DNA from 3 places in the Streptomyces sp. NPDC050617 genome. Region 3 is predicted to be linked to each of the others. Evidence: riboswitches for the same ligand, from Rfam matches in the RefSeq annotation. Region 3 holds a riboswitch; each other region holds the start of a gene.

Region 1 (9,545 bases), on a different contig from region 3:
CGCTGGGCGGGTCGTGGCGCACGTGCCGCTCCGACATCCGCACGCAGCCGATGTCCACGGAACGGGCGGCGCGCACCCGCTCGCCGCCGACCACGAACTCCGTCGAGCCGCCGCCGATGTCGACGACCAGGTACTCGCCGCCGTCCCCGGCCAGCTCCTTCGTCGCCCCGGTGAAGGAGAACTCGGCCTCCTGGTCGCCGGAGATCACCTCGGGCTCGACGCCCAGGATGTCCAGGACGCCCTGGACGAACTCGTCGCGGTTCTCGGCGTCCCGCGAGGCGGAGGTGGCCACGAAGCGGACCCGCTCCGCGCCGTGCTCCTTGATCACCGCGGCGTACTCGCGGCACGCGGCGAACGTCCGCTCCAGCGCCTCGGGCGCGAGCCTGCCCGTACGGTCCACGCCCTGGCCGAGGCGGACGATCGTCATCCGGCGGTCGAGGTCGACCAGCTCGCCGGTGGCCGCGTCGACGTCCGCGACCAGCAGCCGGATGGAGTTCGTACCGCAGTCGACGGCGGCGACGCGCTTCATTCGGCGCCCCCTTCGGCCTGTACGCCCTGCTCCTGGGCGTCCGCCGCCTGGCACGGCGCGACGCACGGGCCCTTGCGCCACCACTCCGGCAGCATCGCGATGGCCTCGTCGCCGAGCGGATTGACGCCCGGCCCCGCCGCCAGCGAATGGCCGACGAGGACGTGCAGGCACTTCACGCGGTCCGGCATGCCGCCCGCGCTCGGGAACCCTTCGAGCACCTCGATGGCGTCGCGGCGGGCGATGTAGTCCTCGTGCGCGGCGCGGTACGCGGCGGCCAGCTCCGGGTCGGTCGCCAGCCGGGCCGTCATCGTCTTCATCACGCCGTCCGCCTCCAGCGTCCCGATCGCGGAGGCCGCGCGGGGGCAGGTCAGGTAATAGAGCGTCGGGAACGGCGTGCCGTCCTCCAGGCGCGGCGCGGTCTCGACCACGTCGGGGTTGCCGCAGGGGCAGCGGTGCGCGATGGAGCGCAGGCCGCGCGGGGGGCGGCCCAGCTGCTCCTTGAACGCGGCGATGTCCGCGTCCGTCGGCGTCGTGGGCTCGGTCTGGGGAGGAGGGGTGTCCATGGGCTCGCTCGTGCTCGGTCTTCTCGTGTCTTCGGTCGGTGGCCCGGATCGTACGCGCCGGGGCCGTACGGACCGGCATCGCGGCCGTACGGGCGGGTGTCGCGCGGGGCCGGGGTCGTACGGGGGGTGTCTGTCGTACGGGGGCGGTGTCTGTCGTACGGGGGGCGGGGTCGTACGGGCCGGTGTCGCGCAGAGGCGGTGCCGTACGGGCCGGTCTTGCGCGCCGGGGCGCCGGGCGGCCCCGGCAGCCCCGCACGGAGGCAGGCGCCCGGCCCGGAGGGGCCCCGTCAGCGCCGCCCGTCGGCCTTGTCCACCCCGTCCCAGAGGTTGTCGGACCAGGAGCGGCCCGCGCCTCCCTGGTCCTTCGGCCGCTTGGCGTCGCCGCCGCCGTCCACCACGCTGTAGCCGGTCTCCCCCGGCCGTACGTAGTGCAGGTGCTCGCGCGCCTGCTGCTCGATGTACGCCGGGTCCTTCAGCCGCGCCTTCTCCTCGCGCAGCCGCTTGACCTCCTCGCGCGCCTTCTGCGACTGCCGCAGCTGGTCGCCGATGTCCGAGCGCTGGGTGATGAACTGCCGCATCGGGTAGGCCAGGGCGACGACCAGCGAGCAGACGACGAGCGCGAGGAGCGCCGCCCGGCCGGTGAGGCGGTTGCGGCGCACGGGCCGGGTCCGGTAGACGCGGGCGGCGGCCTGCTCGCCGAGCGCCTTGAGCCTGGTCGCCGTGGAGAACCGATCCGCCGGCACAGCCGCCTCCCCTGTCTCGCCTGTTGCGTCGCCCTCGTCACCCGTGCGACCCGCGTACGTACACGTCCCCGGCAACGGTACGGGACCGGTGCCGGGGACGCTTCGCTTACGCGCTCAGCCGCGTACGGCCGTGTTCCGCGAGCTCGCGGGCGGTGGTGTCAGCCCTTGAAGCGCGGGAACGCGGAGCGGCCGGCGTAGACCGCCGCGTCGTCGAGGATCTCCTCGATGCGCAGCAGCTGGTTGTACTTGGCGACGCGCTCGGAGCGGGCCGGGGCGCCGGTCTTGATCTGGCCGCAGTTGGTGGCGACGGCCAGGTCGGCGATGGTGACGTCCTCGGTCTCGCCGGAGCGGTGGGACATCATGCACTTGAAGCCGTTGCGCTGGGCCAGCTCGACGGCGTCGAGGGTCTCGGTCAGCGAGCCGATCTGGTTGACCTTGACCAGCAGGGCGTTGGCGGCGCCCTCCTCGATGCCGCGGCCGAGCCGCTCCGGGTTGGTGACGAACAGGTCGTCGCCGACGATCTGGACCTTCTCGCCCAGCTTGTCGGTGAGGACCTTCCAGCCCGCCCAGTCGTCCTCGTACAGCGGGTCCTCGATGGAGACCAGCGGGTAGGAGGCGACGAGCTCCTCGTAGTACTCCGTCATCTGCGCGGCGGAGCGCTCCTGGCCCTCGAAGGCGTAGACGCCGTCCTTGTAGAACTCGGAGGCGGCGACGTCGAGCGCCAGCGCGATGTCCTGGCCGGGCGCGTAACCGGCCTGCTTGATGGCCTCGATGATGAGGTCGAGCGCCTCGCGGTTCGAGCCCAGGTTCGGGGCGAAGCCGCCCTCGTCGCCGAGGCCGGTGGACAGGCCGCGCTCCTTCAGCACGCTCTTGAGCGTGTGGTAGACCTCGGCGCCCCAGCGCAGCGCCTCGGAGAAGGACTCCGCGCCGATCGGCGCGATCATGAACTCCTGGATGTCCACGTTGGAGTCGGCGTGCGAGCCGCCGTTGAGGATGTTCATCATCGGCACCGGCAGCAGGTGCGCGTTCGGGCCGCCGAGGTAGCGGAAGAGCGGCAGGTCGGACGCCTCGGAGGCGGCGTGCGCGACGGCGAGGGAGACGCCGAGGATGGCGTTGGCGCCGAGCGAGGACTTGTCCGCGGTGGCGTCCAGGTCGAACATCGCCTGGTCGATCAGGCGCTGCTCGGTGGCGTCGTAGCCGACGAGCTCCGGGCCGATCTGCTCGATGACGGCGAGGACGGCCTTCTCGACGCCCTTGCCCTGGTAGCGGTTGCGGTCGCCGTCACGCAGCTCCAGCGCCTCGAAGGCACCGGTGGAGGCGCCGGACGGCACGGCGGCACGGCCCGTGGAGCCGTCGTCGAGGCCGACCTCGACCTCGACCGTGGGGTTGCCTCGCGAGTCGAGGATCTCGCGAGCTACGACGACGTCGATGGACGGCACGAGTGTCTCCTTCATGGGGTGACTGGTTTCTGCACCCCGAGCCTAACGGGCCGGGGGACGTCCGCCCGCGCGCAGCCCGGACCGTGAGCGGAAAAATGGGCCGAAGAGCCAGATCAGAGGATGAATGACGGCGTTGTTCGCCGAAGGGGGAATGGGGCGGGAACCGGACAGGTCCGAAGGACCGGCGACGGGCCCCGGATATGCGAGTGCCCCGCTACGGCGCGATCGGGGGGGGGGATGGCGCGCCGGAGCGGGGCGGTCTCTCATGAGCGGAGAGACGGGGGCGGCGGTGAAGCCGCCCCCAGGGAACGGATCAGCTCAGGTGGAGCTGCTGACCCGGGTAGATCAGGTTGGCGTCGGAGACGATGCCCTTGTTCAGGTTGTACAGCTTCTGCCAGCCGCCCTTGACGCCGTGCTCCTTGGCGATCTTGCCGAGGGTGTCGCCGGACTTGACCTTGTACTCGCCGTCGCCCTTCTGGATGGACTTCGGCGCGACGGGCTTCGGCGCGGCCTGCTTGGGGGCCTGCTGCTTCGGAGCCTGCTGCTTCGGCGCGTAGTGCTTGGGGGCCTGCTGCTTCGGCGCGGCCTGGCGCTGGCTGCGGTCCGCGTGCTGCGTGCCGCGGCTGCTGGAGCCGGTGTCGACGCCGGCGGCGGGGCCGCCGGAGGTCAGGTTGCCGGCGCCGGCGCAGGACCAGGCGCCCGGGCCCTGCATGGCGAGCAGCTTCTCGGCGGTGGCGATCTGCTGGCCCTTGGTGGCCTGGTCGGCGCGCGGGGCGTACTGGGTGCCACCCGCGGCGGCCCAGCTGGACTGGTTGAACTGCAGGCCGCCGTAGTAGCCGTTGCCGGTGTTGATCGACCAGTTACCACCGGACTCGCACTGCGCGACCTTGTCCCAGGTGGAGACGGAGGCGGCGGAGGCCGAGGTGGCGCCCATCAGCGGGACGGCGACAGCGGCACCGGCGACGCCGGCGAGCGTGGCGACACGGACGGCCTTGGACGGACGGCGGTGCTTGCCCTTGGAGATAAGCATGTTGGTTTCCTCACCGACGCCTACGAGGTGAGCTGTCGGGTTCGGGCTGTGAGCTGCCCGGCCTCGTGTGCCGGAGCACACGGGGCTTCACCCCTAGCCGTCCCGGTCCCCGTCGGTGTCGACGGGCCGTTCCGGCGGCCTACCTGGTTCCCCCGCTCCTGCCTACGGCGCTTTCGCGACGAATCCAGCGACCGCCGGCAGGATTCGGCGTGGCGATCGTGGTGCTCACGGTGGCGAGCGGTGACGACGTTAAACACACTGCCCAGGAGGGTTCAAACCCCCCTCCCTGACGGCAGTTGCCTCTACTTACCCACAGAAACAGCGCATTTCCGCAGGTGAGAGACGGTAGGGAAAGATCGGACAGGCGGGGAACCCGGGACTGTCAACGAGACCCATGTCTCACTTTCCGCCGGAACGGACATACCGCCCGTACCGTCGGACTCACGTCCCGAGATCAAGCTTTTGACCAGGGAAAATGAGATCGGGGTCGCTTCCCACGGTGCTGTGGTTGCGTTCGTAGAGGGTGTTCCAGCCGCCGGAGACGGAGTGCTCCTCCGCGATCACGGACAGGCTGTCTCCCGACTGCACCGTGTAGTCACGGGGGGCCTGTTGGGGCGTACGGGACGCGTGCCCGCCGCGCGATTCCCCGCCGCGCGAGGCATGCCGGCCGCCGCTCCGCCCGCCGTCGTCCCGCGCGGGGCCTTCGGCGCCGTCGCTCCCCTTGCTCCCCGCGCTCCCCTTCTCCCCCTCATCGGAACCGCCGCGGTGCCGGCCCTCGCCGGACGTCGGTGTGCCCGTGGCCCCGGTCGCGGGGGTGGTGGGGTCGGCGGAGGTCCCAGGGGGCGTGGAAGGGGTGCTGGAGGGCGTCTGGGAGGGCTTGCCGCCGGGCTCGGGGCTCTCGGCCGAACCGGACCCCTTCTTACCGGCGTCCGCCTCACCGGTCCCCTTCTTACCCGGATCACTCGAATCACCCGGGCTGCCCGGACCGCCCGTACCGCTCGGCGTCGTGCTCGGCCCGCCCTTCGGGGAGTGGGTCTTGCCCGAGTCCGTACGGTCGTCGCCCGAGGAGCCCTTCGACGGCCCCGAGCTGTGCGACGGCGCGGGCGACTGGGCGGAGGGCTTCGAGGAGGACTCGGCGGACGGCTTCGAGGAGGGCGCCTCGGAGCTGCCGGGGTCGACGCCGGGGGCCGCGCTGCCGCGCGTGAGACCGGAGGCGACCGCGCAGCCCGACCAGGGCTTGGTGCCCTGGTCGTCCAGGATCTTCTGGGCCACGGCTATCTGCTGGGCGCGGCTGGCCAGGTCGGGTCTCGGCGCGTACGCCCTCCCCCCGTACAGATCCCAGGTCGACTGCGACAGCTGGAGCCCGCCGTAGAAGTCGTTCCCTTTATCGGCGCTCCACGTTCCGCCGCTCTCGCATTGGGCGACGCGGTCCCAGGTCGCGGTGTCCGCGGCGTTCGCACCGGTGGCCGCGAGCAGCGGCATGGCGATTCCGGCGCCCGTCACCCCCGCCGCTACGACGATGGCCGGGACCTGACGGGGGCGGCGGTGTCGACCGTTCCCGGTGCGCATGCGGTTGCCTCTCGTGTGACGGCTGAGTTGTCGGTTGTCGAGTCGTCGGTTGCCGAGTCGTCAGTTACTGAGTCGTCAGTTACTGAGTTGTCGGTTGCCGAGTTGTCGGTTGAAGATAGCGACGCGCTCAGACAGTCACAAGCCGATGTAGCCGAGGTCACGCGGAGGTCACATCGCTTGACGCTTCGTCACTTCTGGCGGGGCGTGAACTCCACGGGCAGCGTGCGCAGTCCGCGCATGATGAGTCCGCCGCGCCACCGCAACTCCTCCGGTTCCGCCGCGAGGCGCAGGTCGGGCAGGCGGCGCAGCAGGGTCGCGAGGGCGGCCCGGCCCTCCAGCCGGGCGAGCGGCGCGCCGATGCAGTAGTGGATGCCGTGCCCGTATCCGAGGTGCTGATTGTCACGTCGCGAGAGGTCGAGGGTGTCCGGATCGGCGAACCGCTCCGGATCGCGGTCCGCCGCCGCCAGCACGACGAGCACGGGGTCGCCGGTGCCGATCCGCTGCCCGCCCAGCGTGATCGGCTCGGTGGCGAACCGCCAGGTCGCCAGCTCCACCGGCCCGTCGTAGCGCAGCAGTTCCTCGATCCCGGTGGCGAGCAGGCTCTCGTCGCCCGCGTCCAGGGCCCGCTGCAGCCGCTCACGCTGGCCGGGGTTGCGCAGCAGCGCGTACGTGCCGTTGCCGATGAGGTTCACGGTCGTCTCGAACCCGGCGAACAGCAGGATGAACGCCATCGCCGCCGCCTCGTTCTCGCTCAGGTGCTCGCCGTGGTCGGAGGCCCGGATCAGCCCCGAGATCAGGTCGTCGCCGAGGTCCGAACGCTTGCGGTGGATCAGCTCCGCCAGATACGTACGCATCTTCTTCACGGAACGGGCCACCCCGCCGCGCGGCCCGCCGCCGTGCCGGATCATCATGCCCGCCCAGTCCCGGAAGTCGTCCTGGTCCTCGCGGGGCACGCCCAGCAGATCGCAGATCGCGTAGATGGGGAGCGGAAAGGCGAACTCATGGATGAGGTCGGCGCTGCCCCGCGCGGCGAAGGCGTCGATGAGGCCGTCCGTCAGGTCCTGTACGCGCGGCGCGAACTCCGCGACCCGGCGCGGCGTGAACGCCTTCGAGACCAGCCGCCGCAGCCGCGTGTGGTCCGGCGGGTCGATGTTCAGCAGATGCGTCATCAGGTTGGCGCTGCGCTCGCCCGGAATGCCGATCTTGCCCTTGCCGTGCGCGGCCTCGGAGTGGTGCACGGGGTTCTTCGACAGCCGCCCGTCGGCGAGCGCCTGCCGGGCGTCCGCGTACCGGGTGACGAGCCATGCCTCGACCCCGCTGGGCAGCTCGGTACGGCGTACGGGCGCGTGCTCGCGCAGCCACGCGTACGCGGGGTAGGGGTCGGCGGCGAATTCCCAGCTGAAGAGTGCGGGGACGGGGGCGTCGGCGTTCTTGTCGTGCACCCCCCGACGCTATAGGAGCCCGCACCCGCCGCCCGAGGGGCGTTCGGGCCTACGTGTGTCCCCCGCCGCCGCTGCCGAAGCCGCCGCTCCCCCCTTCGTTCCACTTGCGCGGCTGCTGCTCCGGGTCGCTGTGGCTGTCCGGGTCCGTCAGCTCGTGCGGCAGGTAACGGTGCCCGTCCGGAGCCAGCTCATCCGTAGCCCGCCCCTCCTTCACATAGCCGAGCGCGTCCCGCTCCCCGTCATGGCCGGGGCCGTGATCGGCGGCCACGGGCCCGCCCCCGCCCTGTTCCTCCGGCGTCTGCCACGAACCGGCTCGCTCCTGCGGCTCCTGCGGCGGAGCGGGCTCCTGCGCCCGCCGCTTGCGCCCGAAGGCCACAGCCCCGATCAGCAGGGCCACCACGATGATCCCGATGGCCAGCGGAGCAATCCCACCACGCAGCCCGTTATCGGCAGCGAGATCAAAAATCTCTGAGTGCATGGCACTGGGGTACCCCCCGATCGCCCAGACATGTCGCCCCATAGGCCGAACGGGTGTACGGACGCAGCGACCCCACTCCGCGGAGCGGACTGCCTGGCGGACCGGCGGGTGAGCTGGACCAGGCACGGCGAGGCCCCGTCCGCATCGGGCCTGGCGGGGCAGGCTCAGTCGTCGGTGACGGTTTTGGCGGGGGTGGGGGTGGGGGTGGGGGTGGACTCCGCGGCGCGGATCGTGTCGCGGTAGGTGCGGGCGGCCGCGCGCAGGGCCGTCTCCGGTTCCGTCCCCTCCGCCTCGGCCCGCACGGCGAGCGCCAGCAGCTCGTACCCGATGCCGGGCCCGTTCGGCGCCTCGACGTCGAGCCCGGCCCCGCGCGCCCGGGAGGCGAGCTTGGCGACGAGGGCGAGGGCGGGCTGGCCGAGCGGTACGCCCTCGGTGACCGACTCGCGCTGCTTCTCGATCGCCTTGGTCCGCATCCAGTGCTCCCGCACGTCTTCGGCGCTCTCCGCGCTCTCCGCCCCGAAGACGTGCGGGTGCCGGTGGATGAGCTTGTCGACGATGGTGCCCGCGACATCGTCGATGGCGAACGGCTCGTCCGGGTCGTCCTGGGCGATGCGCGCGTGGAAGACGACCTGGAGCAGCACATCGCCCAGCTCCTCGCGCACAGCCTCCCTGTCTCCTTCCTCGATGGCTTCGAGCAGTTCGTAGGTCTCCTCGACCGCGTACTTCGCGAGGTCCTCGTGCGTACGGACCCCGCTCCATGGGCAGGCCCGGCGGATCCGGTCCATGACCTGCACCAGGTCGAGCAGGCGCGCCCCCGGCAGGTCGTACGAGCCCGGCAGCAGCTCCAGCGCGGGCATCCGCTCCCGGCCGGAGCCCGCGAGCCGGGCGAGCCCGGCGGTGAGCGCCGACTCGCCCTCCGCCGAGGTGAGGACCACGGCGGTGCGCCCGCCGTCCAGGCAGTAGCCGACCAGCTCACGGGCGTCCGGCACCGCCCGCTCGGCCTCGACGCCGGCCTCCCCCAGATACGGCAGCTGAGGGTGGCCGGGGTCGGCGCACAGCACCCGGTCGGCTGTGCGCAGCACCTGCCAGGCGGGCCACGACAGCAGACCGGGGGCGACCCGGTGGCTGGTGGTCAGCAGGACGATACGGCCGGGGTCGGCCGCACCGTCCGCGGGCCCGGCGCCGCCCTGCGGGGCGGCGGCGCGGTGCGGGGGCGCGATGTCGTGGCGGTCGGAGCCGTCCGGCGCGGAAGCGTTCACGCCGTCGAGCGTAAGCGACCGCTCACATCTGCTGCTCGGGCGGAGCCGTGGCCGCGCGCAGCCACGGCTCACTGGCGGCCTGAGCGGTGCCGCGCCTGGCGTCCCAGCTGCCGTAGCGCGGATTGACGTCGACGCCGATGGACTTGGACGTCGCCATCAGTACCTGGTTGGTGCGGGCGGCCCCCAGCCGCTGGTCCAGCTTGGCGCGGGTGTAGTCCATCTTGATGGCCTGGTCGATCTGGCCCGGCGCGACGCCCAGCGACAGGAACCTGGCCCGCACCGCCTCCGCACCGCCGTTCGCCTTCTCCAGCGCGGCCCGCTGCCGCTGCACCTCACGGCGGGTCACGCCGACCCCGTTGTCCTCGGCGGCCTTGTCCACGATCCGGTACTGGATGAGGCGGACCAAAGTGTCCTGGCCGAGCCTGGGGCTGGCCGCGACGAGCTGCTCGGCCTGCGGCGAGCCCCGCTGCGCGTCCCGTACGTCCTTCACCTG
Region 2 (9,545 bases), on a different contig from region 3:
TCATAAGGACCATCCTCGCGCAGCGACCGGCGCCCGTGTCCGGCGTTCCGGTCCGTGGCGGCGATGGTCCGATACCGGACGGCAACGGCGCCGAAACGGATGCGACATGCCGATTCGGGCAGGCTCCGGGGGGAACCCGCCAAATCCGGCGCGGCCGGGGCGCACACCATGACAGGCGGTGCGAACATCTGGACTGGCCCCGTCCCCGTACCACCCCGCGCGCCGACGACCGGCCCGGGTGACACGGCCACCACGATCGTCCGAGGAGAGAGTGACGATGACCGAGGAAACGACTCGGCGCACCCCTGGAACGCCATGCTGGACCAGCCTCATGGTGCACAGCCTGGCGGCGACGCAGGAGTTCTACAGCGGCCTGTTCGGCTGGACGTACCACTCGGGCCCGGGGCAGCTCGGTCCGTACGTGCGCGCGGAGCTGAACGGCCGGCCCGTGGCCGGCATCGGCGAGCTGCCGCCGGGCCGGCAGCTCCCGGTCTCGTGGACGACGTATCTCGCGAGCGACGACGCCGACATCACGGCCGAGCGGATCCGGTGCTGCGGCGGCACGGTGGGCGTCGGTCCCCTCGAAGCGGAGGAGGAGGGGCGGCTGGTGATCGCCATGGACCCGTCCGGCGCGACGTTCGGCGTCTGGGAGGGGCGCCGCCACCTCGGCACGCAGGGCGCGGGCGTGCCCGGCACGCCGGTCTGGCACGAGCTGCTGACCGGCGAGACCACGATGATCGCCAAGTTCTACGAGTCCGTCTTCGGTTATGAGACCGAGGCCGTGGTGGCGGCGGACTTCGACTATCTGACCCTCAATGTGAACGGTTCGCCCGCGGCCGCGATCCACGGCGTCGGCAACGCGCTCCCACGCGACCAGGGGCCGCGCTGGATGACGTATTTCGAGACGGCGGACACGGACGCGGCGGCCGGCCTGGTGACCGAGCTGGGCGGGCAGGTGCTGGCGCCGCCCCGCGACGCCGCGCCGGGCCGGCTGGCCACGGTCGCGGACCCGGAGGGCGCGGTCTTCAGCCTGCTCCGCAGCAGTACACCGGCGCCGAAGGCGGGCTGAGCGGGGGGGGGCGGCCGTACGGGCGCGGGCTCAGACCGGCCGCGGCGCGTACGGCCGGTGGGCCTCGGCGTCCACGGGCAGGACGTCCGGGGAGAGCGCCCCGGCCCCGGCGGTCGCCGCCGTCATCCGGCGGATGTGGTGGCGGCGGCACAGCACCTCGTACCCCACGGTGTCCTGCGCCCCGTCCACGTCGCCGACGACGACCTGCGCGCCCTCGATGACCATCTGGCCGGCCACGGTGCGGGCGTTGTGCGTGGCCCGCGCCCCGCACCAGCAGAGCGCCTCCACCTGGAGGACCTCTATCCGGTCGGCGAGTTCGACGAGCCGCTGGGAGCCGGGGAAGAGCTTGGTGCGGAAGTCCGTGGTGATGCCGAACGCGAAGACGTCGAGCGCGAGGTCGTCGACGACGCGGGCCAGCTGGTCGATCTGGTCGGGGGCGAGGAACTGGGCCTCGTCGGCGATGACGTAGTCGGCCCGGCCGCCCGCGGAGAGGTGGGCGACGACGTACGCGTAGAAGTCGAAGCCGTCCGCGGCCTCGACGGCCTCGGTGACGAGGCCGAGCCGGGAGGAGAGCTTGCCCTCCCCCGCCCGGTCGTCGCGGGTGAAGATCATCCCTTGCAGGCCGCGGGCCGAGCGGTTGTGCTCGATCTGCAGAGCGAGTGTGCTTTTGCCGCAGTCCATCGTTCCGCTGAAGAACACCAGCTCGGACATGAGGGGGCGGGGGCCTTTCGGTCGTGCGGGAGCGTGGGGCGGGATGCGGGAGGGGGAACAGAGGTTCAGGTGCGTACTTCGAGGAGCGGAACGAACTGCTCCACGGGGGTCATCGAGCCGTGCAGGCCGACCATCCTCGACTCGTTCGGCTCGGTCCGCGAGGCCACGATGGCGATGTCGTCGCGGGCGGCGGCGACGACATCGCCGATCCGGCCGCGCACCCGCTCGTCCACGCCGTCGCCGGGCCGCCCGAACCAGCCCGCCTCGATCGCCTCGTCGCGGCCCGCCACCCACATCTGCTCGCCGAGCACCTCGCGCCAGCAGGCCAGCACGTCGCCGGCCGCGCCCGGCACCGCGTACACATGGCGGCAGCGGCCCTCGCCGCCGAGGAGCGCCACGCCCGCGCCGAGCTCCCAGTCCTCGTCGAAGTCGATGCGCGACTCGGGGTCGAAGGGGATGTCGATCATGCCGTGGTCGGCGGTGACGTACAGGACGGAGCGGGGCGGCAGCTGCTCGGCGAGGCGCTGGGCGAGCCGGTCGACGTACATCAGCTGGCCGCGCCATTCGTCCGAGTCGACGCCGAAGCGGTGGCCCGCCCCGTCGACCTCGCTGTAGTAGGTGTAGACGAGCGAGCGGTCGGCGGCCGCCAGCCGGTCGGCGGAGAGGTCCATGCGGTCCTCGCCGAGCTGCCGGCCGTGGAAGGTCCCGCCGCTGAGCGCGATCTTGGTCAGCGGGGTGTGCTGGAAGTCGGGGGCGGACACCTGGCAGGTGTGCACGCCCGCGGCGTCGGCGAGCTGGAAGACCGTGGGGTACGGCTGCCACACGTACGGGTCGGTCCAGGGCTGCCAGCGCAGCTGGTTCATCAACTGACCGGTGGCCGGGTCGCGGACCGTGTAGCCGGGGAGGCCGTGTGCGCCGGGCGGCAGGCCGGTGCCGACGGAGGCCAGGGAAGCGGCCGTGGTGGCGGGGAAGCCCGCGGTCATCGGCTGCCCGGTGCCGTTCATGGAGCTGCCCAGCAGCGAGTGCAGGAACGGGGCCTCGGCGGGGTGGGCCGTCAGCAGCTCCCAGCCGAGGCCGTCGATCAGGAACACGCAGGCGCGGTCGGCGGGCTCCAGGTGGAGGCCGGAGGTGATGCCGGGGACCTCCAGGCCCGCGGCGACGGCGGGCAGGAGGTCGGACAGGGCGCCCGCGCCGTAGCGCGGGAGGGGGGCGGAACGGGGGTCGAGCGGGTGCGGGTCCTGCCAGGACGTGGCGGGACCGGAGGCGTAGTCGGTCATCAGCGGCCGGTCGCCGCCGTCGCCTCGGACAGGGACTGCGCGAACGCCAGGGTCTGGCGCACGGTGTCGGGCCCGTCCCCCGCCTCGCTGACGCGCAGGCTCAGGTCGTCGGCGGTGGAGGAGCCGGTGTAGCCGTGGTCGGCCTCGCAGTTAGGGTCGCCGCAGGCGGCGGGCTCCAGGTCGAGGCGGGCGACCGCGCCCCAGCCGATGGTCAGCACGACCTCGCGGGGCAGGGTGCCGGGGGTGTACGACTCGGGGTTGGCCACGACGCGGCTGAGCACCACCGAGGAGATCCGGCCGAGCTTCACGGACTCGGTGGAGGTCGTGGCGTACGGCGACGGCGAGGTGCCGTCGGCCGCCTGCTCGTCGGTGTGGCTCACGATGAAGCGGGTGCCGGTCAGCACGAGGACCGTGACGTGCCGGCGGACCTCGTTGGAGTCGAAGGTCGTCTCCTGGTGAACCAGATAGGACACGACCGGCTCACCGCCCACGGCGGCCTCCACCGCCTCGGCCACGAGGGCCGGGTAGTAGCCGCTGCGCTCGATCGCCGCGCGCAGCCCTTGGGTCGTCGTACCGGTCTTCGCCATACGCCCATCCTACGGGGCGTATGGGTCTCAGTAGGCGGGCAGTCGGCGGGGGCCCAGGTCGGTGCGGACGGGCGGGGGCGCGAGGCGCAGGGCGGCGCCCAGGACCTGGAGGCCGTGCGGGGCGACGACCACGGGCTCCAGGTCGGCCGCGACGACCTCGGGGTGGTCGTCGACGAGGCGGGAGACGCGCAGCAGGAGCTCTTCGAGCGCCTTGGTGTCCACGGGGGTGGTGCCGCGCCAGCCGAAGAGGAGCGGGGCCGTGCGGATGGACCGGATCAGCTCGGCGGCGTCCCGGTCGGTGGCCGGTACGAGCCGGTGCGCGGTGTCGCCGAGCAGCAGGGAGGGCGCCCCGGCCAGCCCGAAGGAGAGCACCGCGCCGACGGCCGGGTCGATGGTGGCCCGTACGACCGTGTCGACGCCGCGCGGGGCCATCGACTGCACGACGAGCCGCAGCTCCTCGGGCTTGCCGAGCAGCTCGGTCAGCTCGGCGTAGGCGCGGCGCAGTTCGCGCTCGCCGCCGAGGTCGAGGCGGACCCCGCCGAGGTCCGCGCGGTGGCGCAGGTGCGGCGCGGTGGGCTTGAGGGCCACGGGGTAGCCGAGCCGCTCGGCTGCGCGTACGGCCTCGTCGGGGCCGGGCGCGGGGAGCGCGGGCAGCACGGGGATGCCGTACCGGGCCAGCAGCCGCTGGGTGTCCGCGGCGGACAGCTGCACGGAGCGGGGGGCGGGTGCGGCCGGGGCGTCGCCGCCCGCGTGCGCGGCGCGCCCGTACGCGGCCTCGCCGTGCGCGGCGAGCAGCACGTCGATGTCGGCCGCGGCCCCGGCCTCGTCGATGTCCTCGTACTCCGGGACCCGCCCGGGCGTGGCGGTCCCCTTGCGCCACTGCGCGTACCGGGCGGCCTGGGCCAGCGCCCGTACGGCCCGTTCGGCGGCGGGGTAGGAGGGGATGCCGCCCGCGGCGGGGCCCGGCGCGGCTTCCGGGTCCTCCCGCGGGGCGGCCAGCGCCTCGGCCAGGCCCGGTATTTCGAGGTGCACGACGGCCACCGGCTTCGCTGTCGGGGCGGCGGCCACCGCCTCGCGCAGGGACTGGGCGAGCTGCGCGGCCGAGGCGTCGCCGACCCAGGGGATGGCGGTGACGACGACCGCGTCGCAGAGGTCGTCGGCGAGGGCGTCGGCGAGCGCCGCGCGGAAGTCGGCCGGCCCGGCGGACGTGGTGAGGTCGCGCGGCCGCAGCGGGCGGAGCCGCTCGGTGAGGCAGGCGTCGTAGGTGAGGAGGGCGAGGGAGTCCGAATTGCCGAGGATGGCGACGCGCGGGCCGCCGGGCAGCGGCTGGGCCGCCAGCAGCAGCCCGGTGTCGGCGAGTTCGGTGACGGTGTCCACGCGGATGACCCCGGCCTGCCGGAACAGGTCGGAGACGGTGGCGTCCGGGATGCGGGTGGTGGGCACGGCGTGGCCGGAGGGGGCGGTGCCGCCGTGCCGGGCGCCCTTGACGACGACGACCGGCTTGACGGCGGCGGTGCGCTTGGCGAGGCGGGTGAACTTGCGCGGGTCGCCGATGGATTCGAGGTACATGACGACGACGGCGGTCTCCGGGTCGTCGTGCCAGTACTGGAGGAAGTCGTTGCCGGAGACGTCGGCGCGGTTGCCGGCCGAGACGAAGGTGGAGACGCCCGCGAGCGAGGCCGCGCGGCGGTGCAGTCCCGAGAGCAGCGCGATGCCGATGGCGCCGGACTGGGAGAACAGCCCCACCTGTCCGGCGGCGGGCAGCTCGGGCGAGAGGGAGGCGTTGAGCCGGACGCCGGAGGCGGTGTTGATGAGGCCGAACGCGTTGGGGCCGATGACGCGCATGCCGTACGAGCGGGCCTGGCGGACCAGTTCGCGCTGGCGGTCGCGGCCCTCGGGGCCGCTCTCGGCGTATCCGGCGGAGAGCACGACGAGGCCCTGCACGCCGTGCTCGCCGCAGTCGGCGACGGCTGCGGGCACCTGGTCGGCGGGGACCGCGACGACCGCCAGGTCGACGGTCTCCCCGATGTCGCCGACCGAGCGGTAGGCGGGGACGTCCTCCGGGAGCAGCCGCGAGGCGCCTGCCGGGAAGGCCCGGTTGACCGCGTACGTACGGCCGGTGAAGCCGCCCGCCAGGACGTTGCGCAGGGCGGTGCGGCCCACGCCGCCGGGCTCCCGGCCGGTGCCGACGACGGCGACGGAGCCGGGGGCGAGCAGCCGCTGCACGGAGCGGGCCTCGGCGCGCTGCTCGCGGGCCCGCTGGACGGCGAGGGACTGGTCGGTGGGTTCCAGGTCGAATTCGAGGCGGACGACGCCGTCCTCGAAGGAGCGCTTCTGGGTGTACCCGGCGTCCGTGAAGACCTTGATCATTTTGGTGTTGGCGGGCAGCACCTCGGCGGCGAACCGGCGGATCGAGCGCTCGCGGGCGACGGCCGCGATGTGTTCGAGGAGGGCGGAGGCGACGCCGCGGCCCTGGTGCGCGTCCTGGACGAGGAACGCCACCTCCGCCTCGTCGGCGGGGGCGGTGGCGGCCATGCCGCGCGCGTCGATGCGGTCGTAGCGGACGGTGGCGATGAACTCGTCGCCGACCGTGGCGGCGAGGCCGACCCGGTCCACGTAGTCGTGGTGGGTGAAGCGGTGGACGTCGCGGTCGGACAGGCGCGGATAGGGGGCGAAGAAGCGGTAGTACTTCGACTCGTCCGAGACCTGCTCGTAGAAGCTGGTCAGGCGCTGCGCGTCGGCTTCGGTGATGGGCCGGATCTGAGCCGTGCCGCCGTCGCGCAGCACGACATCGGCTTCCCAGTGGGTCGGGTACGCGGCGTGCTCCGACGGCGTGTGCATGGGGCCAGCGTACGACCGGGCGCCGACAGAGCTCGGCTCGCGGACACCGGAGGGTCGGGGCAGGGTGGGGAGGGGCGCGGCGGGCGCGGGAGCACGGCAGGTGGAGGCGGGTGACGGCGGGCGGGGCGGCACAATGGAGGAGGGAGCAGGGGGCGGCGCGGCGCCGGACGTCTCCGCAGGAGCGACGGCGGCACCGTGAGAGACTGGTCTAGACAACCAATGACGACTTGAAGGGCAACACCATGGTTGAGCGCCGCGTCACCGTCGGCTGGGCCGAGGGGCTGCACGCCCGCCCCGCGTCGATCTTCGTCCGAGCCGCGACCGCCTCGGGCGTCCCCGTGACGATCGCCAAGGCCGACGGCAACCCGGTCAACGCCGCCTCCATGCTGGCGGTGCTGGGCCTGGGCGCCCAGGGCGGCGAGGAGATCGTCCTCGCCTCCGAGGCCGACGACGCCGAGGCCGCGCTCGACCGCCTCGCGAAGCTGGTCGCCGAGGGCCTCGAGGAGCTCCCGGAGACCGTCTGATTCGGTTTCCACCGGCGCGGCACGGCCGCGCGCGGCGACGGGCCGCGGTGACTGTTCTCACGGTCGCCGCGGCTTTTGCGTGCGTACAGGCGGCACTCGCGCACGCAGAAGGCCCCGGCCGGGAGGGCCGGGGCCTTCTGTGCGAGGTTCAGAGGCTGACGCCGTGCGCGCGCAGGTACGCGACGGGGTCGATGTCGGAGCCGTACTCGGGGGACGTACGGGCCTCGAAGTGCAGGTGCGGGCCGGTGACGTTGCCGGTGGCGCCCGAGAGGGCTATCTGCTGCCCCGGAGTGACCGTCTGGCCGACGGAGACGCCGATGGAGGAGAGGTGCCCGTACTGCGTGTACGTGCCGTCGTTCATCTTGATGACGATGTTGTTGCCGTACGCGCCGCCCCAGCCGGCCTCCACGACGGTGCCCGCGCCCACGGCGTGCACGGAGGAGCCCTGGCCGGCGTGGAAGTCGACGCCGGTGTGGCTGCCGGAGGACCACAGTCCGCTGGACGCCTTGTAGCCGGTGGAGACGTACGAGCCGTCGACCGGCAGGACGAAGGCGTTGAGCCGCCTGCGCTCCTCGTCTCGGGCGGCCTTCGCCTTGGCGGCGCGCTCCGCGTCGGCCTTCCGCTTGGCCTCCTCGGCGCGCTTCTTGGCCTCGGCGGCCTTCGCCTTGGCCTCGGCTTCGGCCTTCGCCTTGGCGGCGGCCGCCTCGGCCGCGTGCTGCTGGGTGTCGGCCTGGGCGCCGATGCTGTCGGCGACGTCGTTGCTCATGACGACGGCCTGGGTGAGGCCGGTGTCCTCGACCTGCGGGGCGCGGTCGCCGCCGGACGCGAGGGCCGGGGAGGCGAGGCCGGCGACGACGCCGGTCGCGGCCAGGGTCGCGACCCCCGCCGCGTTGGCGCCGACGCGCACGGCGCGGCTCGGACGACGGTGCTTCCCGGTGGCACGGGTGAACGCCATAGGTACGGCTGATCCTTTCCTTCCTTCTCGCCTACCGGGTTAGCTGACGGGTTCGGAGCAGGAAGGTCTCCTACGGGCCCCTCCGGGAAGGGGTCCGATTCACCCCAGGGACGTGTGGGTCCCCGGCTCCCCTGGCTCACGCCATCTCGGGGACTCGGCGATGGTTGCCCGGGGCCGCGGATGCGACTCACATCTGACGGACAACCGCCACGAACTTATTCGGCGCTTCTTTCAATCGGCAAACAGAACCGCGATTTTGTGCCCTAGGCCACACAGCAGAAAGGCAACCTCTCCGATAAACCGGACATACAGCGGGGCGCGAAGGCCCCAAAGGTCCCTCGCGCCCCACTCACCCCGTTATGGGGGTCCTGCCGTTATCGCGGTCCTTTTTCCCGGCGGTCAGCCGGAGACGACCGTCACCTCTCCGATGCCGAGCGCCTTGACGGGCCCCTGGATCTCCGCGGCGTCGCCGACGAGGACCGTGACGAGCCGGTCGGCCGGGAAGGCGCTGACGGCGGCCGCGGTGGCCTCCACCGTGCCGGTCTCCGCGAGGCGCGCGTACAGCTGGGCCTGGAAGTCGTCCGGGAGGTGCTGCTCGACCTGGTCGGCGAGCGTCCCGGCGACGGCGGCGGCCGTCTCGTACTTCAGCGGGGCGACGCCCACGAGGTTCTGCACGGCGACGTCGCGCTCGGCGTCCGTCAGCCCCTCGGCGGCCAGCGTCCGCAGCACGGTCCACAGGTCCGCGAGCGCCGGTCCGGTGGACTCGGTGTCCACCGAGCCGCTGATGGCCAGCAGCGAGGCGCCCGTGGACCCCTGGAGGGCCGTGGGCTCCGAGGAGCGCAGCACCTGGGCGTAGGAGCGGACACCGTAGGTGTAGCCCTTCTCCTCGCGCAGGACGCGGTCCAGGCGCGAGGTGAGGGTGCCGCCGAGGCAGTACGCGCCGAGGACCTGGGCGGGCCAGACGCGGTCGTGCCGGTCGGGGCCGATCCGGCCGATGAGCAGCTGGGTCTGCACGGCGCCGGGGCGGTCCACGATCACCACCCGGCCGGTGTCGTCGGCGGTGATGGGCGTGACCGGATACGGCTCGGCGGTGCCGCCGGTCCACGTGCCGAGCGTGTCCGCGAGGGCCTCGGCCAGGTCGACGCCGGTGAAGTCGCCGACGACCACGGCGGTCGCGGTGGCGGGCCGTACGTGCGCCTCGTAGAAAGCCCGTACGGCCGCGGCGTCGATGTTCCGGACGGTGTCCTCGGTGCCCTGGCGGGGCCGCGACATGCGGGCGCCCGCGGGGAAGAGCTGCTTGGACAGCGCCATGGCGGCCCGCCGGGCCGGGTTGGCCAGCTCGTGCGGGATCTCGTCGAGGCGGTTGCCCACGAGCCGCTCGATCTCGCTGTCCGCGAAGGCCGGCGCCCGCAGCGCGTCGGCGAGCAGGGCCAGCGCCTTGGGCAGCCGGGAGGCCGGGACCTCCAGCGAGACCCGGACGCCCGGGTGGTCGGCGTGCGCGTCGAGGGTGGCGCCGCAGCGCTCCAGCTCGGCGGCGAACTCCTCGGCGGAGTGCTTGTCGGTGCCCTCGGACAGGGCGCG
Region 3 (9,545 bases):
GCGGATTCATGGAGAGCTCGCGAGTGGGTGAAGGCGGCGGGTGCGGGGCGCCCGCGGGGCAGCTGTCGGAGTTGCTGGCCCGTGCCCAGAACGGGTTCGAGATCGACGAGTCGATACTGGAACGGCTCGGCACGGCGCTGATGCACCAGGCCGAGCTCCGCTCGTACCGGCAGCGCAACGAGCTGCCCCGGCCGCTGCGGTGCAACACGTACCGGCACATCTTCCTGCTCGCCGACGGCAGCAGCCTGCTGCTGTACGAGCTGGAGCACGACGCCGGCCCCGACGAGCGGTATCTGTACGAGGTGTACGCGGAGGAAGCGGCGCTGGACCGCGCCGAGCGGCGCGTGCACGAGTGGATCGGCGGCAGCGGCCCGGCCTCCGAGGCCGAGGAGCTGCCGCCCTGGCTGGCGGAGGAGCTGCTGCTGGCCATGGTGCCGACGCAGCCGCGCCGGGAGTACGCGGCCGAGGACTCGCCGGACCACGCGCGTCGGCTGCTGCGCCGCGCGGAGAACGAGGACGGGCCCGGCGAGGTCGTCCGCGAGCTGCTCCAGGACGCTCGCGGCCACCACATCTCGCTGATCACCAAGCCGCGGCGGCGCGGCTGCGGGCGGGACACGACCTGGTGCCGGTTCTACGAGCACGCCTTCCTGCTGGAGGGCGGCGGCGAGGTCAGCCTCTGGGAGCTGGAGCACAACATGACCGAGGGCGGCCGGCTGGTCTGCGAGGTCTATCTGGACGAGGCGGAGGCCGAGGTCGCCGCCGACCGGCACGCCCGCGCCAAGGGCGTCGAACTCTGATCCGAATCCCCCGGCCCCGGCTCCTGGTGTGAGCCGGGGCCGAGGCGTGCTACGATTGTTCGAGTTGCAGTTGTGGTACCCATGAACTCGTGTGCGCCTGACGGTTATGTAGCCGAAGGCGCATTTTTGTTTTTCGCCGGTCTATTCCGGTGTGGGGCCCACCCCATTGAAGGAGATAGACATGGCATCCGGCACCGTGAAGTGGTTCAACTCGGAAAAGGGCTTCGGCTTCATCGAGCAGGACGGCGGCGGCCCCGACGTCTTCGCCCACTACTCGAACATCGCCTCCACCGGCTTCCGCGAGCTGCTTGAGGGCCAGAAGGTGACCTTCGACGTCACGCAGGGCCAGAAGGGCCTGCAGGCGGAGAACATCGTCGCCGCCTGATCACTCGATCGGACGTTGCACCACCACGATGGGGCCCGCACCGCTGGGTGCGGGCCCCATCGCTGCTCCACCGTCGCGGCACCGCTTTTCGCCTCATCGCCGCTCATCACGCTCACGTCGCCGCACCGTCGCCCCATCGCCGCCCACCATTGCTCCACCGCCGTTCCACCGCCCAGTTCACCGCGCGCCCCGGCTTTTCCGCGCCCGTCCGTCCCGGTACGGGCTCGCGACGCGAAGTCGTTCCTGAGGCGTGCCACCCCATTGAGGGAAGGTCCTCTCGAATGACCCGCTCCGAACGCCCCGCCCGCACGCCCCGCTCCCGCCCCTCCGGCGGCCGTCCCGCCGCCGGCCGGCCGTCCGGCGGCCGTCCCTCCGGCAGCCGGCAGCCGAACCGGCGGCCGGCCGCGTCCGAGGGTGGCGAGTTCGCGATGCCCGTCAGCACCACCCCGGCGCTCCCGCCCGTGGAGACCTTCGCCGCGATGGACATGCCCGCCGGCCTGCTCGCCACGCTGGACCGGGAGGGCGTCACCGAGCCGTTCCCGATCCAGGCCGCCACGCTGCCCAACGCGCTGCACGGCCGGGACGTCCTGGGCCGCGGCCGTACGGGCTCCGGCAAGACCCTCGCCTTCGGGCTGGCGCTGCTGGCCCGCACCGCCGGCCGGCGCGCCGAGTCCAGGCGCCCGCTGGCGCTCGTACTCGTCCCCACCCGCGAGCTCGCGCAGCAGGTCACGGACGCGCTCACGCCGTACGCCGGGGCCGTCAACCTGCGGCTGGCCACGGTGGTCGGCGGCATGTCGATCGGCCGCCAGGCGAACAGCCTCGCGCGCGGCGCCGAGGTGCTGATCGCCACGCCCGGCCGCCTCGCGGACCTCATCCAGCGCGGCGACTGCGCGCTCGGCGACGTGGCCATCACGGTCCTCGACGAGGCCGACCAGATGGCCGACATGGGCTTCCTGCCGCAGGTCACCCGGCTCCTCGACCAGGTGCGGCCGGACGGCCAGCGGATGCTGTTCTCCGCGACGCTGGACCGCAACGTCGACCGGCTCGTACGCCGCTTCCTGAACGACCCGGTGACGCACTCCGTCGACGCGTCCGTCGGCGCGGTCTCCACCATGGAGCACCACCTGCTGCACGTCTCGGACGACGGCAAGCGCGACGCCGTGACCCGGATCGCCGCCCGCGAGGGCCGCGTGATCATGTTCGTGGACACCAAGCGCGGCGCGGACCGACTGGTCAAGCGGCTGCTGGCGAGCGGCGTACGGGCCGCGGCGCTGCACGGCGGCAAGAGCCAGCCGCAGCGCAACCGCACGCTGGACCAGTTCCGCACCGAGCAGGTCACGGCGCTCATCGCGACCAACGTCGCCGCCCGCGGCATCCACATCGACGGCCTCGACCTCGTCGTGAACGTGGACCCGCCCGTCGACCACAAGGACTATCTGCACCGCGGCGGCCGCACGGCGCGCGCCGGCGAGTCCGGCACCGTCGTCACGCTCGTTCTGCCGGAGCAGCGGCGCGAGATGAGCCGGATGATGGTCACGGCGAAGATCACTCCGCAGGTCGCGAAGGTGGGGCCGGAGGACGCCGAACTGGCGCGCATCACGGGCGCGCGCGTGCCCAGCGGCGTCCCGGTCGTCATCACGCCGCCGGCGCCGACGCAGCCCCAGGGCGGCAAGCCGAAGTCGCGGTCCTCGCGCTCCTCGGGCGCGTCGCGGCCCTCGCGGCCGGGCGCGGGCTCCGGGGGCGGTTCCGGCTCGGGCGCGGCGTCGGGCTCCGGCGGTCGTGGCCGGGGCAGCCGCGGCGGTCGCGGCCGTACGTTCCAGGGCTCGGGATCGGGTACGGGAACGGGCGCGGGTACGGCCTCCGGCGGCGGCGGGCGCGGCGGTAACGGGCGCGGCTCCAGCGGCAGCGGCAGCGGCGGCAATGGCGGGTCGGGACGCGGGCGGGGGCGGACTTCGGCGGCCTGACGGCTGCTGTTCTTTCTCGTCTCTTCTCTTTCTCCTTTCTCTTCTCTTCTTTCTCTTCTTTCTCGTCTTTTTCTCGCTGAGGTGGGGTGGAGTGGGGGTGGCGGGGCGCGCGGTGTCGTGGCGCGCTCGGCTCTCCTGACGTGCGCGCCTGTACGGGCCGCTCGCACGCTCCCCGACGCACGCCCTGACCAGCGCGTACGCCCGTAGCCCGCTTCGATCCGCCGTCGACGGCCCCGTTTGGCGGGGGCGGTCGGCGGCCACCCGATTGGACGAGCAGCGGTCGCCGGGACCGGCGGCGCCCGGAAGCCTGGGAGAGGCGCCGCGCGGGACGGACCGGTCAGGAGAGAACGGTGGGGAAGCGAGGCACCGGAGGCCGGGGACGCAGCCGGGGACGCGAGGGCGCGCCCGCGGGGGTGTCCTCGCGACCGTCCATGGGGATGTCCGCGGGGATGTCCGCCCGACCGTCCGCGAACGGGCTCTCCCGCCGCGCCGTGATCGCCAACCGCCTGGCGCTCTGGCTCCCCGCCGTGCTCATCGTCGGCGGCGTCCTCTTCGACGTCCTGACCCCGCCGAAGTACACCGGGGCCCCCTTCCTGTCGGCCGCTCCGCTGGTCGCGGCACCGCTCTTCGGGCGGCGCGGCACGGCGGCCGTCGCCGTCGCGGCCGTGGCCGCCGCGGCCGGGACCAACGCGTACCACCGGGCGGTGAACTCCTTCGAGACCGCGACCAAGACCGCGACCGTCCTGACCGTCGCCATCCTCGCGCTCGGCATCAACCGCATCGTGCGCCGCAGCGACCAGCAGCTGGAGTCCGCGCGCGGCATCGCGGAGGCGGCCCAGCGCGCCGTGCTGCCGACGCCCCCGGCCAGTATCGGCGTGGGGCTGTGCGTCGCGGCGCGCTATGTGGCGGCGCAGGCGGACGCCCGTATCGGCGGCGATCTGTACGCGGTGCAGGACACTCCGCACGGCGTACGCGTCATCGTCGGCGACGTCCGGGGCAAGGGACTGGAGGCGGTCGAGGCGGTCGCCGTCGTGATCGGCGCGTTCCGGGAGGCGGCGGAGCAGGAGGCGACCCTGGAAGCGCTCGCGGCGCGGCTGGAGCGGGCGTTGCAGCGGGAGGGGGCGAGACGGGAGGGGCTGGACCAGTTCGAGGGGTTCACCACGGCCGTACTCGCGGAGGTGGCGGTGACGGGGGCGGAGCCGGGGGCGGGATCGGAGTCGGAGTCGGCGTCGGAGTCGGGGGCGGTGACGGGGGTGGAATCGGCGTCGGAGCCGGTATCGGGGCCGGAGTCGGATGGCGCGGTGCTGCGCGTCGTGAACCGCGGCCACCCGCCGCCGCTGCTGCTGTACGCGGACGGCAAGGCGGTGGAGGCATCGCCGGAGGTGCCGGCGCTGCCGCTGGGCATGGGCGACCTGGGCGTATGGCCGGACCGGGTGGACGTATGGGACTTTCCGGCGGGAACGACGCTGCTGCTGTTCACGGACGGGGTGACGGAGGCCAGGGACGAGCGGGGCGTCTTCTACGATCCGCAGGCCCGGCTGAACGGGCGGCTGTTCGACGGGCCGGACCTGCTGCTGGAGGAACTCGCGGCGGATGTCGCGCGGCATACGGGCGGGGGGACGTCGGACGATATGGCCCTGCTGGCGATCCGGCGGGGCGGGAGCGGGGGCGGAGGCGCGGGCCCGAGCGGGGGCGCGGGCCGGAGTGGGAGCGCGGGCCCAAGCGGGGGCGGGAGCGCGGGTCCAGGCGGGAGCGGGGGCGGAGCGGGGCGGCTGCCGGGGGCCGGGGATCGGGAACACGGTGCGTAGTGGATCTTGATCACTGCGCATAACGACTGGTGCACGATCGCCGCCGAGGGGTTTCGGCTGCTGCGACGACTCGACCGCTTTCGCCGACGCGTGTCCATAAAGTCCTCACCAAAGCCTGCGCGGATTACGGGCAACAGCTTGGTATCCGGGTCTCGCTTCTATTAACGTTCGATAACGCAGCGCGGTCGTCACAACCGCCGCAAGAGGCGGCACCGTGCGCCTTCGCCGAATCCCGCAGGCACCAGCAACACCGGCAACACCGTACGTACCCAGCACCATCGGCAGCACCGGCAACACGAGGCACCAGGGAACCGGGGAACCACCAACCTTGGGGTGAGTCGGACGCCTTCGCGAGAAGGGGCCCGTAGGAGACCTTCCTGCTCCGAACCCGTCAGCTAACCCGGTAGGCGAGAAGGAAGGAAAGGAGTGCGCCCCCGTGGCGTCCAACAAGCCTGCCCTCGACGAGCCGATGTACGAGCCGGCGTACGAGTCGATGTACGAGCCGACGCACGCTCGGTCGTTTGAGCCCCCGTACGAACCCGCCGTACTTGCCGAGCCTGCCGCATCCGCCTCCGGTTTCGAGACCGTTGAGGCCGGCCCGGTCCCCGACGCCCACGCCGCCGCCGCGCACTTCGCAGCGGATGGTGGAGCGGACGCTGAAGTGGACGCTGAAGCGGACCCCAATGAGGGCTGGTCGGGGGAGCGGGGCGCGGAGCTGTGGGAGGAGTGGAACCCCGCCGAGGACCCCGCGGGCCCGGCCCGCGGCAAGCACCGGGTCGGCAAGCAGCGCGGCGGCACGATGGCCCGTAGCGGAGCGGTGCTCGGCGTCGGTGTCATCGCGGCGGTCGGGGCGGGCGGCATGGCGAGCGCCAAGGACCGCCCGGCGCCGCCGATATCCGTGCCCGACCTGGCGCATCTGGCCGATCAGGTGGGCGAGTTGCCGGGGAAGCTGCCGGCCGTCGAGGACCTGCCGGGCATCGGCTCGCTCGTAGCGGACGACTCCGCTCCGGAGACGGCGGGGGCTTCTGAGGCTTCCGTTGCGGATCAGCAGCCGCTGTCCCGGATGGGCCTGTCCGCGGAGGACGCGGCGAACGGCGTCGCCGACGCGGGTGAGGCGCTCCGCGCCCGCATCCTTCAGCAGGCCGAGCACCAGCAGTCCGCCGCGGCCGACGAGTCGCGTGATGCCGCCGCCCGAGCCGCGGAGGCCGAGGCCGCCGACGCGGCGGCGAAGCGGAAGGCGGATGCCGAGGCAGAAGCGGAAGCGGCGGCCAAGCGGAAGGCCGAGAAGGCGGCGGAGGCTGCGGAGGCGGCTGAGGCCGCGAAGGCCGCCCACCAGAAGGCGGAGGGGAAGCCGGGGGCGACGGCGCAGGGCACGGCGCAGGCTCAGCCGACGGGCTCGTACACGCTGCCCGTCGGCTCGTACACGCTTACCGCCGGATTCGGCCAGTCGGGCGACATGTGGTCCGCCAACCACACCGGGCAGGACTTCGCGGCGCCGACGGGTACGCCGATCAAGGCGGTGCACGGCGGCACGATCACGCAGGCCGGGTGGGCGGGTTCGTACGGCTACCGCACGGTGCTCACCCTGGACGACGGCACTGAGCTGTGGTTCTGCCACCAGTCGTCGATCTCCGTGACCTCCGGAAAGGTGAAGACGGGCGACGTCATCGGCCGGGTCGGCGCGACCGGCAATGTCACCGGCCCCCATCTGCACCTGGAGGTGCGGCCGGGCGGGGGCGCCCCGGTGGACCCGATGACGTGGCTGCGGGGGCACGGCTTGAAGCTGTAACGGGCGGGGCCGGCGGGTTTCTTGGGGCCATGTGGCTTAAACGGAACGGACGGGTCCGTCCGCACCGTAAAGGCGTCCGGGCGAGGCGTTAAATGGGCTTATGGCTGAGAAGCGCAAGAAGATCGGAAACCTGTCCGTCCACCCGCTCTGCCTCGGAGGCAACGTCTTCGGCTGGACGGCCGACGAGGCGGAGTCCTTCGCCGTCCTGGACGCCTATACGGCGGCGGGCGGCAACTTCATCGACACCGCCGACGTCTACTCCGCCTGGGTCCCCGGCAACTCGGGCGGCGAGTCCGAGACCGTCCTGGGCGACTGGTTCGCGACCCGCGGCAACCGCGAGGACATCGTCCTGGCCACCAAGGTCGGCGCGGGCGTCCCGGAGAAGCGCGGTCTGGCCGCCAACGGCATCAAGGCGGGTGTGGAGGAGTCCCTGCGCCGGCTGCGCACCGACTACATCGATCTCTACTACACGCACTACGACGACGAGTCCGTACCGGTGTCGGAGTTCCTCACGGCCCTGGACGAGCTGGTGCGGGAGGGCAAGGTCCGCGAGATCGCGGCCTCCAACATCACGGCGGACCGGCTGGAGGAGGCGCTGACCTTCTCCGACGCGGAGGGCCTGGCCAAGTACGCAGCGCTCCAGCCGCGGTACAACCTGGTCTCGCGCGACACGTACGAGGGCGACCTGGCCACCGCCGCCGCGCGCCACGGGCTGGCGGCGGTCCCGTACTACGCCCTGGCGTCGGGCTTCCTGACCGGCAAGTACCGTCCGGGCGTGACCGTGGACAGCGCGCGGTCGGGCACCGCCGCCGAGTACGTACGGACCGAGCGCGGCCGGCGCGTTCTGGAGGCGCTGGACAAGGTTGCGGAGGCCCACGGCGCCGAACTGGCGACGGTCTCCCTGGCCTGGCTCGCCGCCCAGCCGACGGTGGCCTCCCCGATCGCGAGCGCGCGCAACACGGGGCAGCTGCCGGCGCTGCTGGCGATGGCGGATCTGCGGCTGACGGCTGACGAGGTGGACCTGCTGACGGAGGCGTCGAAGTAGGAGCGGAAGCAGGGGGGAGGGGCGGGGAGAGGCGGGGCGGCCGGGCCCCGCTCCCCCCTCGCCTGCTACCCCCGCCGCTCGACGGCCCAGGAGGCGAGGGCGACGCCGCCGGCGACGGCGAAGACGGAGGGCCAGGCGCCGACCTTCTTGGCGAGCGGGTGGGAGCCGGCGAAGGCGGCCACGTACAGCCCGGTCAGCGCGGCGGCGGCGCCGGTCCCGGACCGCTGCTGCCACTGCCGCGCCGCGACGGCGCCGGCCGCGGCGAGCGCGGCCCCGCCCAGCGGCCGCTTCTTGGTCCACCGGGCCACCCCGTAACCGCCGACCAGCCCGCCGGCGGCCACTACAGACGTCGGAACCCCAGCCATTGCGCAACCTCCACGATCCGTGACAAGACAATGCGACAAAACAACTCGAACGTTTCCTCGACCCTACGCCTGGGGGGTGCGGAGGCGGACACCCGATGATGAGGTGCGACTTTCCGCGGGGGAGGAAGTAGGAGGAGAGTCGGAGAAGCAGGACAGGGGGACCGTTCCTGCTGGGCAGCAACTGCCCATGCCTACGCCGATCTCGTACGACCGGGTGCTCCTGGCCCGACTGGTCCGCCGCCAACGCGGCCTCGCCACGCACGCACAGTTGCGCGCCCTAGGGGTCTCCCAGGGCGCGATCTGGAACAGGGCACGCGAGAACGGTCCGTGGCAACGGGTGCTGCCGCGCGTCTACCTGCTCCATTCCGGGGTGCCGGACGCGTTCCAGCGCCTGCTGGCGGCGGTGCTGTACGCGGCGGGGCAGCGCGCGGCGGGGGCACCGCTGTCGGGCAGGTCGGCACTGCTGACAGGCAGGGCGGCGCTGCACATGGCACCGGGTTCCACGACGCGGCACGAGGCGGCGCGACTGGCACCGGTGGAGGTGCTCATTCCGGACGACCGCCGGGTCGTGGACGCGGGTTACGTCCGTGTCATCAGGACCCGTCGCTGGCCGGCCCGCCACCTGCTGGTCGAGAGCATGCCCATCACCGGGGCGGCCCGCGCCGCCGCCGACATCGCGGCCCGCTGGACTGGCCGCCCGAACGGCCTGCGGGCCCTCCTCACCGCGACGGTCCAGCGCGACTTCTGCACGGCGGGCGACCTGGTCGACGAACTCACCGCGGCCGGCCTGGACCGCAGCCCGACGGTCGCGAGGGCGGCGGAGGAACTGACGGCGGGCGTGGCCTCGTCGGCGGAGGGCAAGGCAAGAGCGGCCATCGCGAAGTCCCCCCTCCCGGCTCCCCTATGGAACCCGGACCTCTACACCGCCGCCGGCGAATTCATCGCAAGCCCGGACGCGTACTGGCCGGCGGCGGGCGTAGCCCTGGAAGTCGACTCCGCAGCCCACCACTTCCTCCACCCTGACCGCCACCCCTCCCGCCGCCAACGCCTCGAATCCCACGCCATCCACGTCATCACCACCACCCCCACCACCCTGAACACCACCCCAGCCGCCTTGATCACATCCCTGACCAGGGCCTTGACGACGGGATACCGGACGGGGCCGCCGCGGGGGGTGCGGGTGGAGACGGAGTAATCAGAAGCGGCGCGCTGACCGGGCCAGCGGTCTGGACGTACTCCTTCTCGGCAAAGCCCAGTTGAGCGGTGAAGCCAGCGATGGCTTGAGGCGGGCGACCGCCTACTCACCGTCCTGAGGGAGCGGTTCGGAGGGGCCTCCGCAGGACTCCACGAGGACATGGAACTCCTCCTGGCTCGTCCAGTGCCCGTCGTCGT

The links. A riboswitch is a leader RNA that binds a small molecule or an ion and turns the genes downstream of it on or off. The one in region 3 is predicted to bind cyclic di-AMP.
Positions count from the first base shown of each region.
Region 1: another riboswitch for cyclic di-AMP. It lies ahead of AB0I49_RS34190 (transglycosylase family protein); the one in region 3 lies ahead of AB0I49_RS16790 (peptidoglycan DD-metalloendopeptidase family protein).
Region 2: another riboswitch for cyclic di-AMP. It lies ahead of AB0I49_RS00365 (M23 family metallopeptidase); the one in region 3 lies ahead of AB0I49_RS16790 (peptidoglycan DD-metalloendopeptidase family protein).

Region 1 covers NZ_JBFAIS010000038.1:15,474-25,018, forward strand. The annotation lists gene AB0I49_RS34170 (Ppx/GppA phosphatase family protein) at 1-529, opposite strand, end outside; gene AB0I49_RS34175 (DUF501 domain-containing protein) at 526-1,092, opposite strand; gene AB0I49_RS34180 (septum formation initiator family protein) at 1,380-1,835, opposite strand; gene eno (phosphopyruvate hydratase) at 1,994-3,274, opposite strand; gene AB0I49_RS34190 (transglycosylase family protein) at 3,588-4,304, opposite strand; cyclic di-AMP (ydaO/yuaA leader) riboswitch at 4,307-4,451, opposite strand; gene AB0I49_RS34195 (transglycosylase family protein) at 4,746-5,873, opposite strand; gene AB0I49_RS34200 (cytochrome P450) at 6,062-7,315, opposite strand; gene AB0I49_RS34205 (DUF6479 family protein) at 7,365-7,793, opposite strand; gene AB0I49_RS34210 (nucleoside triphosphate pyrophosphohydrolase) at 7,958-9,013, opposite strand; gene AB0I49_RS34215 (SurA N-terminal domain-containing protein) at 9,075-9,545, opposite strand, start outside.
Region 2 covers NZ_JBFAIS010000001.1:84,238-93,782, reverse strand. The annotation lists gene AB0I49_RS00400 (sulfurtransferase) at 1-4, opposite strand, end outside; gene AB0I49_RS00395 (VOC family protein) at 278-1,069, shown strand; gene AB0I49_RS00390 (thymidine kinase) at 1,100-1,780, opposite strand; gene AB0I49_RS00385 (nucleotide pyrophosphatase/phosphodiesterase family protein) at 1,846-3,057, opposite strand; gene AB0I49_RS00380 (DUF5998 family protein) at 3,057-3,644, opposite strand; gene AB0I49_RS00375 (GNAT family N-acetyltransferase) at 3,672-6,485, opposite strand; gene AB0I49_RS00370 (HPr family phosphocarrier protein) at 6,728-7,009, shown strand; gene AB0I49_RS00365 (M23 family metallopeptidase) at 7,158-7,964, opposite strand; cyclic di-AMP (ydaO/yuaA leader) riboswitch at 7,978-8,134, opposite strand; gene AB0I49_RS00360 (pitrilysin family protein) at 8,364-9,545, opposite strand, start outside.
Region 3 covers NZ_JBFAIS010000011.1:26,916-36,460, reverse strand. The annotation lists gene AB0I49_RS16810 (DUF6227 family protein) at 9-797, shown strand; gene AB0I49_RS16805 (cold-shock protein) at 979-1,182, shown strand; gene AB0I49_RS16800 (DEAD/DEAH box helicase) at 1,464-3,146, shown strand; gene AB0I49_RS16795 (PP2C family protein-serine/threonine phosphatase) at 3,596-4,954, shown strand; cyclic di-AMP (ydaO/yuaA leader) riboswitch at 5,230-5,379, shown strand; gene AB0I49_RS16790 (peptidoglycan DD-metalloendopeptidase family protein) at 5,391-6,743, shown strand; gene AB0I49_RS16785 (aldo/keto reductase) at 6,844-7,788, shown strand; gene AB0I49_RS16780 (hypothetical protein) at 7,854-8,153, opposite strand; gene AB0I49_RS16775 (hypothetical protein) at 8,341-9,348, shown strand; gene AB0I49_RS16770 (hypothetical protein) at 9,451-9,545, opposite strand, start outside.